Regions from separate parts of the Glutamicibacter sp. M10 genome, predicted to be linked through region 1. Evidence: predicted binding sites of a transcription regulator. Region 1 holds the regulator's gene; the other holds the start of a gene.

The links. The regulator HrcA, encoded in region 1, represses chaperone genes, less so after heat shock. The targets are predictions, from matches to a motif close to TTNGCACTCGNNNNNNNCGAGTGCNAA.
Region 2: the regulator HrcA is predicted to act here: its motif matches at 7,632-7,658, upstream of groL (chaperonin GroEL).

Annotation. Positions count from the first base shown of each region.
Region 1 covers NZ_CP104918.1:2,361,022-2,370,091, forward strand. The annotation lists gene lepA (translation elongation factor 4) at 1-763, shown strand, start outside; partial or broken gene hemW (radical SAM family heme chaperone HemW) at 764-1,991, shown strand; gene N6V40_RS11635 (DUF4870 domain-containing protein) at 2,004-2,405, opposite strand; partial or broken gene N6V40_RS11640 (DUF3097 domain-containing protein) at 2,496-3,364, opposite strand; gene hrcA (heat-inducible transcriptional repressor HrcA) at 3,493-4,506, shown strand; gene dnaJ (molecular chaperone DnaJ) at 4,573-5,700, shown strand; gene N6V40_RS11655 (16S rRNA (uracil(1498)-N(3))-methyltransferase) at 5,703-6,476, shown strand; gene N6V40_RS11660 (GerMN domain-containing protein) at 6,562-7,488, opposite strand; gene N6V40_RS11665 (PhoH family protein) at 7,785-8,813, shown strand; gene ybeY (rRNA maturation RNase YbeY) at 8,810-9,070, shown strand, end outside.
Region 2 covers NZ_CP104918.1:3,504,244-3,514,756, reverse strand. The annotation lists gene N6V40_RS16990 (Eco57I restriction-modification methylase domain-containing protein) at 1-844, shown strand, start outside; gene N6V40_RS16985 (hypothetical protein) at 847-1,773, shown strand; gene N6V40_RS16980 (GNAT family N-acetyltransferase) at 1,667-2,293, opposite strand; tRNA gene N6V40_RS16975 (tRNA-Val) at 2,648-2,721, shown strand; gene N6V40_RS16970 (LLM class flavin-dependent oxidoreductase) at 2,786-3,832, opposite strand; gene N6V40_RS16965 (threonine/serine exporter family protein) at 4,033-5,703, shown strand; gene N6V40_RS16960 (uracil-DNA glycosylase) at 5,700-6,374, opposite strand; gene N6V40_RS16955 (DUF3263 domain-containing protein) at 6,629-6,919, shown strand; gene N6V40_RS16950 (LytR C-terminal domain-containing protein) at 6,962-7,561, shown strand; gene groL (chaperonin GroEL) at 7,857-9,494, shown strand; gene N6V40_RS16940 (DUF4031 domain-containing protein) at 9,593-10,483, opposite strand.

The DNA of each region.
Region 1 (9,070 bases):
CTTGGAAATCACCCGCCAGCGACTTGAAAATGAATTCAATCTGGACCTGATCTCCACCGCACCCAACGTGGTGTACGAGGTCATGGGCGATGACAAGCAGCTGATCACCGTGACCAACCCTTCGGAATTCCCTGATGGAAAGATCTTGGAAGTCCGTGAGCCGATGGTCGCAGCGACTATTTTGGCACCCAGCGAGTTTATTGGTTCAGTTATGGAACTGTGCCAGTCTCGCCGTGGCACCATGCGCGGTATGGACTACCTTTCTGAAGACCGCGTTGAAATGCGCTACCACCTGCCCCTGGCAGAAATCGTGTTCGACTTCTTCGACCAGCTCAAGTCCAAGACCCGTGGCTACGCGTCACTGGACTGGAAGGCTGACGGAGAGCAGGTCGCCGATCTGGTGAAGGTCGATATCTTGTTGCAGGGCGATCAGGTGGATGCATTCTCCGCTATTACGCACCGCGACAAGGCCTACGCGTACGGCACCATGATGACTTCAAAGTTGCGTGAGCTCATTCCTCGCCAGCAGTTCGAAGTACCGATCCAGGCCGCAATCGGTTCGCGCATTATTGCCCGTGAGAGCATCCGCGCTATTCGTAAGGACGTTCTGGCCAAGTGCTACGGCGGCGACATCAGCCGTAAGCGCAAGCTGCTCGAAAAGCAGAAGGAAGGCAAGAAGCGTATGAAGATGGTTGGCCGTGTGGAAGTTCCACAGGAAGCCTTCATCGCCGCTTTGTCCACCGACGAACCGAAAAAGAAGTAAATGCCTTCAGTTTTACCTGACGGCGATCCGGCTCCGGCCGATGGTCTGCTCCCCGCCTCATGTGCTCATGGGGCGCAGGAGCGGACCATGTCCTTTACGTGCACATTCCGTTTTGCACGGTTCGTTGCGGATACTGCGACTTTAATACCTATACCGCCACCGAACTCGGTTCTGGCTCTAGCCAAGCAACCTACGCTGCGACCGTGGGCAAAGAAATCAGTTTTGCTCGTGAAGTGATGGACCGTTCCGGCCAGCCTCACCGCGAGATCGAAACAGTATTTTTTGGCGGCGGCACACCAACCTTGTTGCCAGCGAGCGATTTGGTTTCGGTACTCGCACAGATCCGCAACGATTTTGGTCTGAAGCCGGGCGCAGAAGTCACCACCGAAGCTAACCCAGACTCGGTGACGCGTGAAAGCCTGCAGGAGCTTGCCGACGGCGGCTTCACCCGCGTGTCCTTCGGCATGCAGTCCGCAGTTCCTCATGTACTCAAGGTCCTTGAACGCACCCACGACCCAAAGCGTGTGCCTCAAGCTGTTGCTTGGGCTCGTGAAGCCGGTCTAGATGTGAGTGTTGATCTGATCTATGGAACTCCGGGGAGTCCTTGGAGGATTGGCGCACCAGCATCGAGGCAGCACTGAGCTACGAGCCAGATCATATTTCGGCTTATGCGCTGATCATCGAAGAAGGAACCAAACTTGCGGCGCAGATTCGTCGCGGGCAAGTACCTAATATTGACGACGATGACCACGCAGAGAAGTACCAAATGGCCGATGACATGTTCGCGGCCGCCGGTTTCTCTTGGTACGAGGTCAGTAACTGGGCTAAAACGCCAGCCAATGCATGCCAGCACAACATCGCCTATTGGACGGGCGGTGACTGGTGGGGAGCAGGCCCTGGCGCTCACTCCCATGTTGGCGGTCTGCGTTGGTGGAACGTGAAGCATCCTGCGGCCTATCAGCAGCGCATGGATGCCGGGATCTCTCCAGGCCACGGTCGAGAGTACCCTGATGCCGATGCAGTTCAGCTAGAACGCACCATGCTGCTGACGCGCCTGAGTTCCGGTATGCAGATCAGCGATCTAGATGAAGTTGGCCGCAAAAAGATTGCTGGCTTGATCGCGGACTCACTGATCGATCCTAAGGCTGCCTTTGGCGGAACTTTGGTGTTAACGCAAAGAGGCCGGCTATTAGCCGACCTCGTAGTGCGCGAACTTCTCGATTTCTAAATCTGCAAAGTTCTACTTCATCAAGCGCAAGTTGTACTTGTAACGGTAAGGGTTGCCCTTGTTGGCTTGGATTCCCGCAAGGGCACCCGAAACCGTCATGAATACCCAAAGCGCTACGGCCAGTACAGAGAAGAACCAGCCAACAATCGGCACGATGGTCAGCACGTTTAACACGATAGCCAGAACGGTCAGCGGCAAGGTGAAGTTGAATGCTTCCTTGGATTCCTGAGCGGTAAACGCACCACGATCCCGGAACACAGCGAAGATAATAGCAGCCGGGATGCAGCCAAGAACTGCGCCGAAGTGAGCCATCGTTGACCACAGACGATCCTCAGTGGGAGTCAATGGCTGCGCAGAAGTTTGAGAGCCCTCAAAGCGGGAGTCATCCGAAGACTGCGTCTGGCGTGAAGTCACTATTGTTCCTTGCTGTGGGGTTGTTGGTCATACCAATCATAGCCGGGTCTGCGCCGCAGGCTGGGAGTTTACGACGTGCTAATCCAACTGTTAGTTATTTGTAAGGTAACCGTAATCTTCGGTGGTGAGGAAATCGATTAGTTCTTCAATCCTGCCCAACAGTTGAGGCTCTAGCTGCCCATAGTGTGAAACCGTCGACAAGATCCGCTGCCAACCAATGCCGATGTCCTCGGCAGTTTCGTGAGGCCAGCCGAAGGCCTTGAGGATACCGGTCTTCCAATCGGTACCCTTCGGGATCACCGGCCACGCTTTGATCCCCAACGTGGCGGGTTTGATCGCTTGCCACACATCGATGTAGGGGTGGCCGAGAATCAAAACGTTATTTGCTGCGCCGGGAACTTTTAGCGCTTCCGCCACAATGTGGGACTCTTTGGAACCGGCCACGAGGTGATCCACGAGGATACCAAGGCGACGTTCGGGGGATGGGGCGAAGTCACGGATCGCACCGGCTAGATCGTCCACACCATGCAGAGGCTCAACAACGATGCCTTCAACACGTAAGTCGTGGCCCCAAACCTTTTCAACCAGTTCCGCATCGTGTTTACCTTCAACCCAAATCCGACTGGCACGAGCCGCTCTTGCCTTGAGCCCGGACACGGCTCGGGAGCCAGAAGCGGAAACCAGGTTTTTAGGTGCGGCCACTTTTGCTACCGGGTCAATCATCTCCACGGGTTCGCCCTCAAGGAAAAAGCCAAACCCTGCTTGGAATGAGCGAGACTTGCCGTGGCGGTCCTCCAAAACAATGATTCGCATGCCACCAGATTTTTCGGTGCGTATGACTTCACCCACCCAGCCGGAAGAGACATCTTCGAGAATCATGCCCAGTTCAATGGGGACCTGGCGGAGTTTTTGGGTGCTGGTGCACTCAGATCTTGCGGTCCCCAGGAGTAATTTGCCACGTACGGCCTTTCGCTGTGATCGAATACGCTCAAAAACCAATGCTAGCAACCGTTGAACGTATTAGACTTGGCACTTGACAGGTTAGAGTGCCAAACCCTTCACATGGGGATTGTTAGGAGGTGCTGTGGTGAGTGAGCTAAGGCGTTTGGATGTTCTGCGAGCAATCGTAGAAGACTACGTCCAATCCCGGGAGCCAGTTGGCTCCAAGGCGCTGCTCGACCGGCACAACCTCGGCGTCAGCGCAGCGACCATCAGAAATGACATGGCGTTGCTGGAAGAGGAGGGGCTGATTGCTGCCCCGCATACCTCTTCGGGACGCATCCCCACCGAAAAGGGCTACCGGCGTTTTGTGGACGAGATCGGCGAACTTAAACCGCTCTCTCGGGCTGAACGCGATGCGATCAACAAGATCCTCGATAGTTCCAATGACCTCGACGAGATGCTCAAGAGCACCGTTCGGTTATTGGCCCGGTTAACTAACCAGGTCGCGATGATCCAGGTGCCGCACTACGACATGGCTTCGCTGAAAAATCTTGAACTAGTTGCCTTGGGCAGTGCTCAGGTATTGATGGTCATGATCGCGTCCAATGGGACCGTGGATCAGCGAATGCTGGCTGTGTCGCGAGTGTACTCGGAGACTGAACTGGCCGATTTGAAGCTGTGGTTATTGAACAGCTTCGAGGGTGTGCAACTGGCAGAGTTGCGTGGAAAACTAACCCGTGCAGGGCTTAGCGCCCAGCAACAGTCGGATCCATTGGTGGACAGCGTTTTGCTTGCGTTGGAGGAAATGGCTCAAGCTGCCAATACTCAACGCATCATCATGTCGGGAACGGCAAATCTGGCCCGAGTGGAAGGCGACTTCCCGCTGAGCATCACCCCAGTGCTTGAAGCGCTGGAGGAACAAGTAGTGTTACTTAAATTGTTCTCTGAGCTAGAAGCCGATTCTCGTGGTCTGGCCGTAGCCATCGGCACCGAACACCACTATGGTCAGCTCTCTGAGGCCGCGGTTATTGCTACTACTTATGGTTCGGACGTGCGCAACAAGCTTGGAGTGCTCGGCCCAACCAGAATGAACTATCCGACCTCGATGGCCTCGGTGCGGGCTGTAGCCCGTTACCTGTCGAAGATTTTGGCGAACTAACAACGCTGGTATCACACCCAGCATTTTTTGAATTTTGCATTTTTAGGAAAGGACACGGCGAACAACGTGAGCTCGCATTACGAGACCTTGGGCGTTGCCAAGGACGCGACCCCGCAGGAAATCAAGAGTGCCTACCGCAAGCTGGCACGTAAGCTACACCCGGACGTGAACCCAAGCGCGGATGCCTCCGAGCAGTTTAAAGCTGTGACGCACGCCTACGAGGTCCTTTCTGACCAGACCAAGCGTTCGAACTACGATTCGACCGGAGATGAAAACGGTAATGGCCACCCAGGCTTTGGTGGTGGCGGCGGACAGGGCTTCGGCGGATTCGGCGACATCTTTGAACAGTTCTTCGGTGGCGGACAGGCCCAAGGCCCAGCATCGCGCACCCAGCCAGGCCGAGACGCACTGATCACCATCACCATCGATCTGGAAGATGCGGTCAAGGGCACCGTGTACCCGTTGGAGATGGAAACCGCGGTCACCTGCAAGACCTGCAACGGCTCTTGCACCCGCGAGGGAACCAGCCCGGTCACCTGCGACATCTGCCATGGTGCCGGTCAGGTTCAGCGCCCAGTGCGTTCCTTCCTGGGCCAAATGATGACGGTGGAAACCTGTGCTGCTTGCCGCGGCTTCGGTACCACCATCCCGGACCCTTGCTTGGAGTGCAACGGCGAAGGTCGCGTTCGCGAACACGTTTCGAAGTCGCTGAACGTTCCTGCCGGCGTGGATTCGGGAACTCGTATCCAGCTGCGTGGACAGGGTGAAGCTGGCCCGGGCGGTGGCCCGAACGGCAACCTGTTTGTTGAGATCGATGTACGACGCCACAAGATCTTCGAGCGAGCACAGAGTGATCTTCACGCCAAGATCACCATGCCAATGACCGCGGCAGCACTCGGTTCAGAACTGAAGCTGGAAACCTTTGATGGCGAACAGCCGATCAATGTTGACTCCGGTGCACAAGACGGCGACACCATCACCCTTCCAGGTCTTGGTGTTCCTCGTCTACGCGGTGGCAAGCGCGGCGATATCATCGTCCACCTGCAGGTAGAAACGCCAACCAAGCTTGACGCTGCCCAGCGCGACTTGCTCGAACAGCTGGCAAAGCTGCGCGGTGAGGAAATGAGCGCAGGACGTGTTGAGCACTCCGGCGGCATGTTCTCGCGTCTGCGTGACAAGCTGAACCAGCGCTAAAGATGAGCAACCACAGCTTTGTCATCGACGCTGATCTGGCACAAAACGCGGTGCCCGGTGACACTTTGGAACTCACCGGACCCGAAGCCCACCATGCGGTGACCGTCAAGAGGGTCACCGCCGGTGAACAGCTGGACCTGCTTGACGGGCGCGGTCTGCGCTTAAGCGTAGAAGTCCAGACCACGGGTAAAGATTTCCTCAGCGCTACGGTAGTCAGCAGATCTCAAGAGGCCACCAGCGATCACCCGGTGACCCTGGTGCAGGCTCTGTCCAAGGGGGATCGTGACTTGCAGGCCGTTGAATCGGCCGTGGAGCTTGGTGTGCTGGCGGTTCGCCCGTGGCAAGCTGATCGATCCATCGTGCGGTGGAATGCGGCAAAGGCCGAGAAGGCCTTAGCTAAGTGGCAAGCCCAGGTCCGTTCGGCACAGAAGCAATCACGGCGCGCCTTCGAGCCTGAGGTCTTGTCGCTGGTTAGCTCTAAGGAGCTGGCTAAGAATATCGCTGTTGAAACCAGCGCTGGTGCTCTCGTGTTGGTTTTGCACGAACAGGCGGAGCAGTCGGTAGCAGTTCATGTGTCCAAGTGGCAGGAAACTGCGCAGCCAGGCCAAAAGGTGCTGATGATTGTCGGGCCAGAAGGTGGCATCTCGGACACCGAGTTGCAGGCCTTCGTGAAAGCTGGGGCCCACGCGGCTTTGCTGGGGCAGCACGTACTTCGTGCCTCCACAGCTGGGCCGGCAGCGTTGGTGCTTATTCGGCATTTACTCGGCGAAATCTAGGTCAAAAAATTATCGCGAGTACCAACAGGTACTCGCGATAATTTTTTGCTAGGTCAAGTTATTTCAAGCCAAAGATGGTTCGGTCCTACTTGACGGTGAATTCGCTGGACACTTCGCCAACTTTGTCGTCCGAACCGGATTCCATGCCCCAGAAATTGAGTTTGTAAGAGCCAGCCGAAAGCCGTTCAACAATACTAAATGACCCATCCTTTTGGATCTTTCCGGCGATGACCTGCTTTTGCGCAGTGATCACGGTGAGCTTTGAGTCGGCGTCCTTTTTCTGAAGCGAATAGAACGTACCGATATCAAACTTTGTGGTGCGACCGTTGATCGTGACCTTTTCGTCTTCCAGACTGGTGCCGAACTGTGGGTCGATCACCCAGATTGGTGCCATGAATTTGGCATTGCGTTCATAAACGTCTTTGAGGCGATGTCCACCAAAAACGTTGGCGTTCGGCTTGCCATCAACAAGGATTTTCACCGTCGCCGGTGTTTCTCCTACGAGGAGTCCGGAGCTGGCCGCGGCCGCCGTTGCGGTAAAGACCAACTGCTGGATGGAGCGTTCAGACAAACCCTCGTCCAGGTGGGCGTTGAAGACCTTCGCCGGCAAATCTAAGGTGATGACATTGGTATTGCTGATCGATACACCGACCTCATCTGAGGGCTTCATCAGGGTGTATCGGTGGGGACCAGCGGGATCGGCCGAGAGCAAGGTCCAGATCGCATCACCGATCGGCTCGTTATGCCGAGTGTCATCCATGTACTCGCGGTACAAGAACACGCCGGACTTTGTATTTTCTAACCAGTAGACCGGTAAACGAGTCAGTACGTCCATCTGTTCACTGGCGTCGGTAGATACCGGCAGATTCAGTGAGTCCGAGCTCGCACTGGCAGGCATCTCAAAAGAACTCTCACGATTCGCCAGACCGCAACCAGCGGCGACGACGAGAGCTGCAGTGATTCCAAGAATGCCGATCCGGCGTGGAATCTTCTGCGTGAACTTTGACTGCACTACGTACCAATCCAGAAGAGAATATTGTCTATGGGGCACCAAAACATTTTGGAGCCGCTGTCATAGCTTGCCATAAGATTTGTCCAAAACGACCCAAAAAGTACCCTCCCTACTAATCCGTAACCAAATCTATATCTTCGCGACCTGCTCCGAATAGATTCATTCAAGGGTACTTTCAGGTCTCACACTTACGCTGAGACCTGAATTTTCACCCGAATTCTTGATGACTGGATAGAATGGTACCAAGGACAAAGTAGCACCACCGCCAAGCTCACAAAAGGGGCAGCAAGCACTGCATGCAGGTTGAACAGAATAAGACGCAAGCGGAAATCGATTCCGCATCGCTGACCATCAGTTTTGAAACAGCTGAACTCATGATCGCCACTTTGGGACCAAATGATGAGCTCTTGCGAATTCTCTCTGGTGCTTATCCTCAGGTTGGTTTCCGCCCCAATGGCCAGACTCTGGTTCTGGTTGGTGATCCTCAGCAAGTCCGCAAAGCTCAACGAGTAACAGAAGAAGCTCGTTCGCTGGCTACGCGTGGCTCACGTATGAGCGCCGAAACCATTGAGCAGATCATCAAGATGCTCGGCGCTGGCAATCCCGATGCACCTACCGATGTGTTAGGCCTAAAGATTCTTTCCGGACGCGGCCGAGCCATTCGACCAAAAACGGTCAATCAGAAAAGCTATGTCGATGCCATTGAAGACTCGACCATCACCTTTGGTATTGGTCCAGCCGGTACCGGCAAGACCTTCCTCGCCATGGCTATGGCAGTAGCTGCGCTGCAGGACAAGCAGGTAAGCCGCATCATCCTGACTCGTCCAGCCGTTGAGGCAGGGGAGAAGCTAGGCTTCTTGCCCGGTTCATTAACCGACAAGATCGACCCTTATCTTCGCCCGCTCTACGACGCGTTGCACGACATGGTGAATCCTGAAACGATTCCACAACTGTTGGAGGCGGGAACCATTGAGGTAGCTCCCTTGGCCTACATGCGTGGACGCACCTTGAACGACGCCTTCGTAATCCTCGACGAAGCGCAGAACACGACCAGCGAACAAATGAAGATGTTCCTCACCCGTCTGGGCTTCGGCTCCAAGATGGTAGTGACCGGAGACATCACCCAGGTAGATCTGCCTGGTAACACAGTCTCCGGTCTGCGCATGGCCAGCGAAGTACTTGAAGGCATCGGCGACATCAGCATGTGCCGTCTGGATGCATCAGATGTTGTCCGCCATCGCTTGATCGCAGACATTGTTTCTGCCTACGACAGTTGGGATGACACCCGACGCAAAGACCACAACCGAGGACGGCGCAGCAAATGAGCATTGAAGTAAATAACGAAACTGAGTACGACGTTGACCTGCAAGACGTATCCAACTTGGCGGACTCGGTGCTCAAGTCAATGTTCCTGCATCCTGAGACCGAAGTATCTGTCGTTTTTATCGACGAAGATGCCATGAGTGCTCTGCACGTGGAATGGATGGACCTTGAAGGTCCCACCGACGTGATGAGCTTCCCGATGGACGAGCTACGTCCAGGCACCGCGAAGGCACCGGGGGAGAACGGCATCCTCGGCGAT
Region 2 (10,513 bases), 1.1 Mb from region 1:
TTCCTCCGCTTTGGCCCACGGGCATTTGTCCACGCTCAAGGCGTGGGGCGAAACCTCACTGGGAGCGGTAACCGGCAATAACAAATGGTTTACCCTGAGCCGTGAACGAGTCCAAGAACTAGGTTTGGCTGAGCAGGATTTGATTCGTATCTCCCCACCAGGTTCCAGGCACTTACGTGGCCTAGAACTTGACGAGGCGATGTGGCAGCGCTTGGGCGAACACGGTTCGGCAACCTATCTCTTTAGGCCGGCAGCTAACCCGAGCACCGCTGGTGAAAGCTTTATCGCCAGTGGTGAATTGGAGGCGGTGGACCAAGCTTACAAATGCCGGGTGCGCTCGCCGTGGTGGCGGGTTCCAGTGCTTTCGGTTCCTGACCTGTTCATGACGTACATGAATGCTGATACACCACGGCTGACAACCAACCAAGCCGGAGTGCACCACATCAACTCAATCCACGGCGTATACCTCGGCGCCGATGTGCGTGAGTTGGGCCGTGAGCTCTTGCCGTTGGCATCGCTAAATACACTGACCATGTTGGGTGCAGAAATCATCGGGCGTTCCTACGGTGGTGGCATTTTGAAGGTTGAACCGCGAGAAGCCGACGTGCTTCCGGTTCCTTCAATCACCATGGTGCAGGCCCACACACACGAATTGCGATCCATCAAAGATACGGTTCGCCAGCTGCTGGCCCAAGGCCACAAACAAGAAGCAACAGACCTGGTTGACCGGATCGTGCTAGGAAGCATGCTTGAGCTGGATAAGGACGCAGTTCAAGCGCTGCGTGCCGCAAGGCAGAACATGCTGGAGCGACGCAAGGCAAGAAGCAAAGCGGTGAAGGGATAAACGTGGCTAATCCGACGGTCGAAAAGACCCTGGCATTTGCGGAGTTTGATACAACGCTGATGTCGGCGGCAAAAGATTCACCGTGGTTGAATAACGGGGCAGTCACCGAAGAATTCAACCCGTCCTACGCTGTACTTGAAAAGCTTTTGAGCATTCCTGTACGGACCAAAGCGGTAACCCGTTCGGGCCGCTTCGCCCAAGGCGTTGACGCCTGGTTGGCGCATGAATTACGTCGCGCCGGATTTGACGCGGACCTCGTCTGGCCGCGGCCCGAAGCACCACGAGTCCTCTCCAGCGATATCTTGGACCTACTTCGCAAGCTGCCTGAACGCCTAGCCGATGAAGTCCACGAATCGATCATGAACGGCAAAGCCGGAAGTACCGACGCGAGAATTTTAGGTCGCGCCTATATGAAGCAGACCGACGTGGTGATGACCCATTGGTCCACCGGACCGGAACTGCTGCTGAGCACCAAGGCCATGACCTCCTCCTTCGGCAAGAACCTATCTAACCGGTATGAGGAAGCCTATGGTGACGCTGCGAATCTACGGGCCCGTTATCCGTTGGCGGCTGTAGGGTTCTTCTTTGTGCAACGGGCAACCATCCTCGAAAGTGAACCGGCAGCTTTCCGTCGAACCGTGGATATGATTCGAAAGCTGCGCGACTTTGGCGACGGCTTTGGGTACACCGCCACCGGCTTGTTGCTGGTGGACTGGGACGATGAGGCACAAGACCCCGAAGTTCGTTGTGTGCACCCGGCGGTGCCCCAAGACATTGCAGCACCACAGTTCCTGAACGCCATGGTGGACGCGGTACTCAAAGTTACACCCATCGACCTGCATGAAGCAGCTCGCGCTCGCCGAGCGGGTGAAGTGGCTCCGCTGCCAGGGCACGAATGGGTGGATGAGCAACAAGACGCACTGTTCTAGGCCTCGGGGTGTAGCTGAGAATACGTGCCTCACGCTCGGCGGCCTGAGGCAAAGAGTCCACCCACCCGCGCGCAGCTTGCGTTGCCCGGTAGATGAATTTCAGTCGGCCGTCTTGCTCAAAACTACGCTCGCGTTCCCATAAGTCGGAACGCTCATAAAAGGCCCACGAAGCCGGGTTCTGCGCATCGATGACACTGATGGGCGTTTTCCCAGAACGCACCGCAAATTCAAGACGCAGGTTGGTGACATGCTGGCGAATTCCTCTGCGACGGTATTCGGGCCGCACTGCCATACAGCCGAGCTCTACCGCGTCCATGACCTCGGTGGGAGCCAGGATCGAGTCGTGAACTAACCCTGCAGCGATCAAGGTGCCTTGATCGCGCACGGTAACCAGTAGTTCCAGACGATCAAATTTCTGTTGCCAGCGCTGGTCAATGACCGGGTACAGCAGTGCCAGCTCGGCGAGTTGCGCCGAATCGAGGCGCAACGGTGACAAAGAGAAGTTCAGATTTTCAAACACTGGGTGTGGTCCTAGAAGAAAAGAACGAACGAAAAGAAGGCTTTGGCTCAGCGGTCAGTAACCGCTGTGCCGATTCGTTGGCCTTGATAGGACCGATGCCGGTGGCTTCCGGCAACTTCCTTGTAGGGTCCAGTTTGCGCTCGATGAGCTAGGAAAATTATGCGGTCTGAACTGTGCCGTTCACAAGTGCTTTTTGGTACTTTTTTGGTGAAGAGAAAAGAAACGATCTGATGAGTGTTTTTGCTGTGCTTCGTAGCTTGTGATTGGCGCCCGGAGTTGGTGCGCGATTTGGTGCAGGGGTATGAAAAGGCTAAGATCGTTGAGGTGCTTGACCCCGTGGTCAGAGCGCAATATGGATCTTTAGCTCAGTTGGTTAGAGCGTTCGCCTCACACGCGAAAGGTCGCTGGTTCGAGTCCAGTAAGATCCACGAAAAAAGCCACCGGTGACGGTGGCTTTTTTGCTGTTCTAGCAGTTGGTGGCGAGGCCCGGGATTAGGCGCTCAGTAATTCATGAACCCGTGGTTTTACTTCTTGGCCCAGGAGCTTGATGCTGTGCATCATCGTTTCATGCGGCAAGGTGCCGGCGGAGTACTTAATGTCTGCGCGCGAGAGTCCCAGAAGTTTTGTTGCCGAGGCGATCTTTGCGGCCACGGTTTCTCCGCTTCCGGCCATCATGGCACCACGTGGGCCCATCGCTGCCTGGAGGGTCATCTTGCTTGCCGGTGGCCATCCGCGCTCGGAGCCCAAGCGGTTCATGGTGCGCTGGTAATGCGGCCAGAGTGTTTCAAGTGCTTCTTCATCACTGTCGGCAACAAGTCCGTGGAAATGTGCCGCCACTGGTTGCTCGCTATGGCCGTATTCCTTTAGCGCACGATGGTACAGATCAACCAGCCCGGTAAATGCCGCAGGCTGTCCACCGATGATTGCCAAGAATAGCGGTAGGCCATGGCGTGCGGCTCGAACCACCGATTGTGGAGAGCCACCCACACCAACCCAGGTAGTCAGAGGCTTATCTTCCAACAGTGGGTAGACCTGAGTATTGCGCAGAGCGGCGCGATGTTGGCCATGCCAAACCACTGGGTTGCCGTGGCGCAATTTGGCCATGAGATCCAGCTTCTCTTCGAAGAGCTTCTCGTAGTCGTCGAGGTTCAGCCCAAACAGTGGGAAGGATTCAACAAAGGAACCGCGTCCGGCAATGAGCTCGCTGCGTGAATTGGAAATGGCATCAAGGGTGGCAAAACGTTCATAAACTCTGACCGGGTCATCGCTGGAAAGTACGGTCACCGCGGTTCCTAGCTTGATCCGTTCGGTGGTGCTGGCCAGTGCGGCCAGGACGATTTCTGGTGAGGAAACCGCGTAGTCGTCACGGTGGTGTTCGCCAACGCCGAAGAAGTCTAGGTTGGCGGCCTCAGCTGCTTGTCCTTCAGCAATGACATTGCGGATGACCTGTGCGTGGCTGAGCAGGTTGCCTTCGGCGTCCTGAGTAATGTCACCAAAAGTTTCGACGCCGATCTCCGGCAAGAGCAGGTTGTCGCTCATGAGTACCTTTCAAATTGCATGCAAACACATCTAAGTTCATTGTCTCTCAACCACCGCGCGACCGGGGATATTCCGCAGCTAAAAAACAGTGCAAAATGTGTTCGGCGCTACCTAGTGATTTATGCCCGTTCGGCACAACTTATTGCCCATCGGTTGTATCGTAAATTGCATGGGAAATCTTAGGCTGAGGGGCAAGATTAGTGGCGCATCGATCTGACGAAGAGCACGGCGTACCGTCAGGGCAGATGGGTGATGATCCAGCGCCATCGGCGACTGCGTTGCCACGGATATCCACCAGTGAAATCAACCTGGGATTCCACCCGGATGAGCCTATCGAAGAACAGCCCACCGCTTCTGAACTACCGCTAAATACGGCGGTTAGTGCCAGCGTTTCGGCAGCTGCCGCTTCAGATATTGAGTGGCGCACCGGTCAGGTGCACACTACCGACGACGGCATTACCTTGATGCCTACCCGTGCCAACCCTGTGGCACGTCGGTTGCTGGCTAAAATGTGGATTTCGGACACACCTCCAACTCAGGCGCTGAACATTGTTGAACGCCTGCAGGGTACGCCCTATGCCAATCCAAAGGTCAACGACCAGCAGGATGCCTCTTCTCGGCGCACCATGGAGTTTGCACTGGACCTCGGGGAGACCCTGATTCGTTATGGTGCCGGTGCCTTGGAAGTGGAGACCAGCATCATCGCGGTCACCGCTGCCCTGGGCCTGAGCCACCTAGACGTTGACATCACCAACCAGTCGCTGCATCTGAACTACAGCCCACCAGACGCCGAAAGTTACTCGGTGCTGCGCGTAGTACGTTCATATACGTCCAATTATGCAGGCTTGGTCTTGGTCCACGACCTGGTCTCGGACATCATTGCTGGCGGCGTATCGCGTAGTGCCTCGGCCAAAAGGCTGAAGGAAATTACCCGTCGCCCAAAACCGTTCCCACGCTGGATCGTGGCTGGCGGACGCGCGCTGTTCGCGGCAGCATTTGTGCTTTTTATCGGCGGCTCGTGGGCTGGCGCGTTGGTGGCTATCGTGTCATCGAGTGTGGTCACCCAGATCGGTCGTTATGGCTCGCGTTGGCGGGTTCCGGAGTTCTTCACCATCGCAACCTCAACCATGGTGATTACCGGAATCGCGTTGATCGGGTATCAGCTTCATGCGCCGTTGGACCCCGCGCTCGTGGTCTCAGGAGGCATCCTGCTCTTGCTTCCTTCCGGACGGTTTGTCTCGGCACTGCAAGATGCCATCAATGGGTTCCCGGTGACCGCTGTAGGGCGATTGTTCTCAGCAAGTTTGACCTACGGCGCGATTCTTAGCGGAATTGCTGCGGCGTTGGTTGTTTCGGATCTGCTCGGCGGCGAAGAGGTTGACGTACACCAAATTGTCACCACCGAGTATCCGGCCTGGTTATTGCTGCTGCTCGTTGCGGTGGCCATTGTGGCCGGTGCAATTTCTGAACAGAGCGCTGTGCGTTTGCTTTTGCCGACTGCCGGTATTGCTATCGGCGGTTATCTGGTCCAGATGTTGGCTGAGAGCATGGGGCTTGGAGATCGTGCGGTTCCAGCACTCGTGGCCACGGTGGTCGGCTTTGCTGCACGTTTTGCCGCGGACAAGCTGCGTACTCCGCAGCTAGTTCTTGCGGCCCCAGCGGTAATGTTCCTGCTTCCAGGTCTGATGATTTTCCGTGCCATGTACGGCATCGTGATCAACGTTGATGACATGTCCACCGGCCTGGTTGAAATGTTCAACGCCATGGCCATCATGCTTTCCATCGCCGGAGGCGTCGTCTTTGGCGAAACGCTATGTCGCCCACTGACTTCGAACGCTCGTCGTGAGCGTCGGCGAATCCGTCGACGCTAAGCTACCGGCAACGACCAATTAATCGGCTTCTGTCCCTGAAGGGATAGGAGCCGATTGGTTTCTGAAAACGGTTTTGAGCCAAAGAATCCTCGCGAGGCGGACAACGGTGAGGGATGGGCGCTACGCAGTTGGGGAACGTTGGATAGCGACGGGGAGAGCTTCTGCGCGTGGTTGCCCCACAGAATTGCCACCGGAGGATTCGCTCGTTCGTTCAGGGCTGCCAAGATCGCCTCAATAACCGGAGCCCAACCGAATTTCTGGTGCGCCCCGGCCTGGCCTGCGGACACTGACAGGACCTGATTTAGCAGCAGTACGCCCTGGGACTGCCAGGCGCTTAGGTCCGGATGAGCGACCGGAGCGATACCAAGATCAGCCTGAAGTTCCTTATAGATGTTGCCCAGCGAACGGGGCAATGGGCGGACCGGCTTATTGGCTGCGAAGGCCAGACCATTGGGGTGCCCCGGTGTGGGGTACGGATCTTGGCCAATAATCAGGACTTTGACTTCGGCCAATGGCAATGCCAGTGCGCGAAACATCACCTTAGGCTCGGGCAGGATCACTTCGCCCTGAGCGGAGCGTTCGGCCAATTTGATGGCTAGATCACGAAGAATATTGTCCGTAGCCGATAGCGGTACTACCCAATCAGTGGCGATGAAACCCTGATCTGACATGGATTGAGCTCCGTGGAAAAAGGGAAATCACCCGGGGCATACACCGCAGCCTGCGGGGGCAGTGGAGCGTCAAAAAGGGCTTGTTGCATTTCATCCATAGGTGCAATTGTGCCGTTTTTCTGGCGTGCCTGTGCCCGGCCACACGGCGATAGGCATGCTGATTGGTTAGAATATCGGTGGTATGTCTACCAACGGTGGAGTACAAGCATGGCCGAGACACATAAAAACTGAGCTGAGGACCGAGGTGAGAACGCATGGCAGAGAACGAGTTATTGGCAGATTTTGTAATGAATCCAGACTCGGAACTTGATGAGCGTTCACAACAGATCCTGAGCTTGGAAAAGTTGTGGTGGAAGTATGCGGGAGCCAAGGAACAAGCGATCACCAAGCAGTTTTCTATGTCTCCAACCAACTACTATCAGCTGCTGAACCAGCTGATAGAAACGGATGCGGCCATGGCCTACGACCCGATGCTGGTAAAGCGACTACGCAGAACACGTTCAACAAAACGTCGTGTGGGCGGTAAGGTCGGCTCGGGGAGATAACCCAGCCTGCCGTGACCAGTTAGACCTCGAGCAAGGACAAGAATGACCAACTACCCGCGTGACGAATTTGATCGCGTACCGGAGTTCAACACCCGTGTGGGTTCACACCACGCACACGGATGGGCGCAGTCTGCTACCTCAAAGTCGACCGGTGGCAAGTTGCTGTGGGTAGTGTTGGCTGCCGTGATCGTGCTGATCATCGGTGCTGCGTCCTTTGTCTTTGCTCCGCAACTCAAGGACAGCATCGCCGGAGCCGGTGGAAGCGAAAGCACTTCGCCCACCGATGAAAATGAATCGCAGGAGCCAAGCGCCAGCGAATCCGCTTCTGAGTCCAGCACCATTGATGACGCAGATGTCCTGTTTGATCAACGCATCGGTGTTTACAACGCCGCCAGTGTTGCTGGGGTAGCCAGTGCTGGCAAAGAAGCCGTGACTGAAGCCGGCTTCACCAACATCGTGACCGACAACTGGAACAAGCCTGCCGAGACTTCGACGGTTTATTACATGTCAGAGGCCGAACGGATCACCGCAGAAAAAGCGGCCGAAGCCCTAAATATTGACGATGTTTTGCAGACCGAGAACGTCCCTAATCGAGTCACTGTGGTCATAGGATCCGATGACCCGCTGGAACTGAACAAATAATTCAGTAACAATTCAATTCGCTCAGAGCCGATCGGCTTGCACTCGCCATGCGAGAGTGCCAATATTTGTATTAGCACTCTTGCGTTGCGACTGCTAACGCCGGTCGGCTTTTGCGTTCCTATTGGAATTTTGAAGCCGCGGTCTAGCCAAGTACGGGCAGGGTGCTGAGAATACCTCAGATAGCGAGAGCTGAAACGGTCGCTGGCCAGATGCCGCACCGGAGAACTCGTCCGTCGCGGGCGCTGTCTGTCGGTTGCATTTTCGCAAAATCGTCCCGAAAGGACCGAAAGCCACTATGGCCAAGATGATTGCATTTGACGAGGAAGCACGCCGCGGACTCGAGCGCGGACTGAACACCCTCGCTGACGCGGTAAAGGTAACCCTCGGCCCACGCGGCCGCAACGTCGTATTGGAAAAGAAGTGGGGCGCCCCTACTATCACCAACGACGGTGTGTCCATCGCTAAGGAAATCGATCTCGAAGATCCTTACGAGAAGATCGGCGCAGAGCTGGTCAAGGAAGTTGCCAAGAAGACTGACGATGTTGCCGGTGACGGTACCACCACCGCAACCGTACTTGCTCAGGCACTGGTCAAGGAAGGTCTGCGCAACGTTGCTGCAGGCGCTGACCCAATCGCACTGCGCCGCGGTATCGACAAGGCTGTAGAAGCCGTCACCGCTGAGCTGTTTGCTGCTGCTAAGAAGATCGAGTCCAAGGAGCAGATCGCTGCTACCGCTTCGATCTCCGCAGGCGACACCGAAATCGGTGGCCTGATCGCTGAAGCTCTCGACAAGGTCGGCGAGCAGGGCGTTATCACCGTTGAAGAATCCAACACCTTCGGCCTGGAGCTGGAGTTGGCAGAGGGTATGCGCTTTGACAAGGGCTACATCTCGGCTTACTTCGTCACCGACACCGAGCGTCAGGAGACCGTTCTTGAGGATCCATACATCCTCATCGTGAACTCCAAGATCTCCTCGGTTAAGGACATGGTGACCCTGCTGGAGAAGGTCATGCAGTCGAACAAGTCGCTGCTGATCATCGCCGAAGACGTTGAAGGCGAAGCGCTGGCTACCCTGATCTTGAACAAGATCCGTGGCCTGTTCAAGTCTGTTGCTGTTAAGGCTCCAGGCTTCGGTGACCGCCGCAAGGCAATGCTCACCGACATCGCACTGCTTACCGGTGGCCAGGTTGTTTCCGAAGAAATCGGCCTGTCCCTAGATAACGTAGGCCTCGAAGTTCTAGGTACCGCCCGCAAGGTCGTTATCACCAAGGACGAGACCACCATTGTTGAAGGTGGCGGCGAAGCCGACGCAATCGAAGGCCGCAAGGCTCAGATCGCAGCCGAGATCAAGAACACCGACTCGGACTACGACCGCGAGAAGCTGCAGGAGCGCCACGCAAAGCTCTCCGGCGGTGTTGCTGTGCTGAAGGCCGGCGCTGCAACCGAGGTTGAGCTCAAGGAGCGCAAGCACCGCATCGAAGACGCCGTGCGTAACGCAAAGGCAGCCGTTGAAGAAGGCATCGTCGCCGGTGGTGGCGTTGCATTGATTCAGGCTGGTGCTGCTGCATTCGCCAAGCTTGAGCTGGAAGGCGACGAAGCAACCGGCGCGAACATCGTTCGTGTTGGCATCGAAGCTCCACTGAAGCAGATTGCACTGAACGCTGGCATGGAGCCAGGCGTTGTCGCCGACAAGGTCAAGGGCCTGCCTGCTGGCCACGGCCTGAACGCTGCAACCGGTCAGTACGTGAACCTGCTTGAAGCTGGCGTCAACGACCCAGTGAAGGTAACCCGTTCGGCACTGCAGAACGCTGCTTCTATCGCTGGCCTGTTCCTCACCACCGAAGCTGTTGTTGCAGAGAAGCCAGCACCTGCTGGCTCTGCCCCAGCTGGTGGCGATGACATGGGTGGCATGGGCGGAATGGGCGGCTTCTAATAAGCCCCCTGCTGCAGATGTAGCGCATTAACTAAGCTGATGGCCTGGTACCCACAAGGTACCAGGCCATCAGTTTCTTAACCAGCGCAAAACAAGTGCTAGAGCCAGGTGTGGAGCAAATTCAATTCCCGGTTCAGGTTGGCACGAGCAGCTAATTCCCAAAGTTCGCGTCCGTCTTGCGTACCGTAGATTGAAGCCTTGGACACCAGGGCCGAGAGAATCTTGATGCGCCCGGCAGCCAGCACGCTTTGTGGCAGGTGCGCATATTCTTGATAGATCGCCTGAGCATAGCGTTCATAGGCCGGCTGGGGCCGGGCCAAAACTTCTAGATCTGCGTCGCACAGAATCCGTCCCAGGACGTTAGACTCAGCAGGATCATGGCTAGCGGTGAGCATCACCAGTTCGCTGATTCGGGCAACCGAGGCGGATGAGAGTATGCCCTCCAAGAGTTCACGGGCGAGCACCGCAGACTTAAATTCATCTTCGCTTGTGCCGTCGTAGACCGCATCGTGGAACCACGCAGCCAACTGCAGTTGCATCAGTTCTTCACTGTGCACCTTGCCCTTAGCCAGCTGGTCAATGGCTTCGAGCACAGAGAGCAGATGAACGCGGTCGTGATAGTAGCGATGGGCTTGGGACCACATTTTCAGTAGTTCCTTACCCATGCGCGGTTCGGTGGGTAGGGTGTGAGCCCAGCGACGTAGCAAGATACCATCGAGTTTTTCTGGACGATACTTGGCTGGGATGCGTAATCCTGAAGAGACCAGGGTGCGCACTAGCTGGCCACCGCTGACCTCTTGTGCGCCTGCCTGAACCAACTGCGCGTAACGTTCCTGAGGAACGTCGTAGTGGTCCTTGTCGAACGCCCTAGAAGAGATTTCTTGGTCTTTGGCGAATTCGTGGAGCTCTTTGAGGGAGCGATCCGAAACCAAATGGGAAAAGAGCGTACCGTGCGCAGGCCAACGCGGCGGGTCGATCAGAATACTCATGGACTAAGCCTACTGATCAACCAGCCGCGT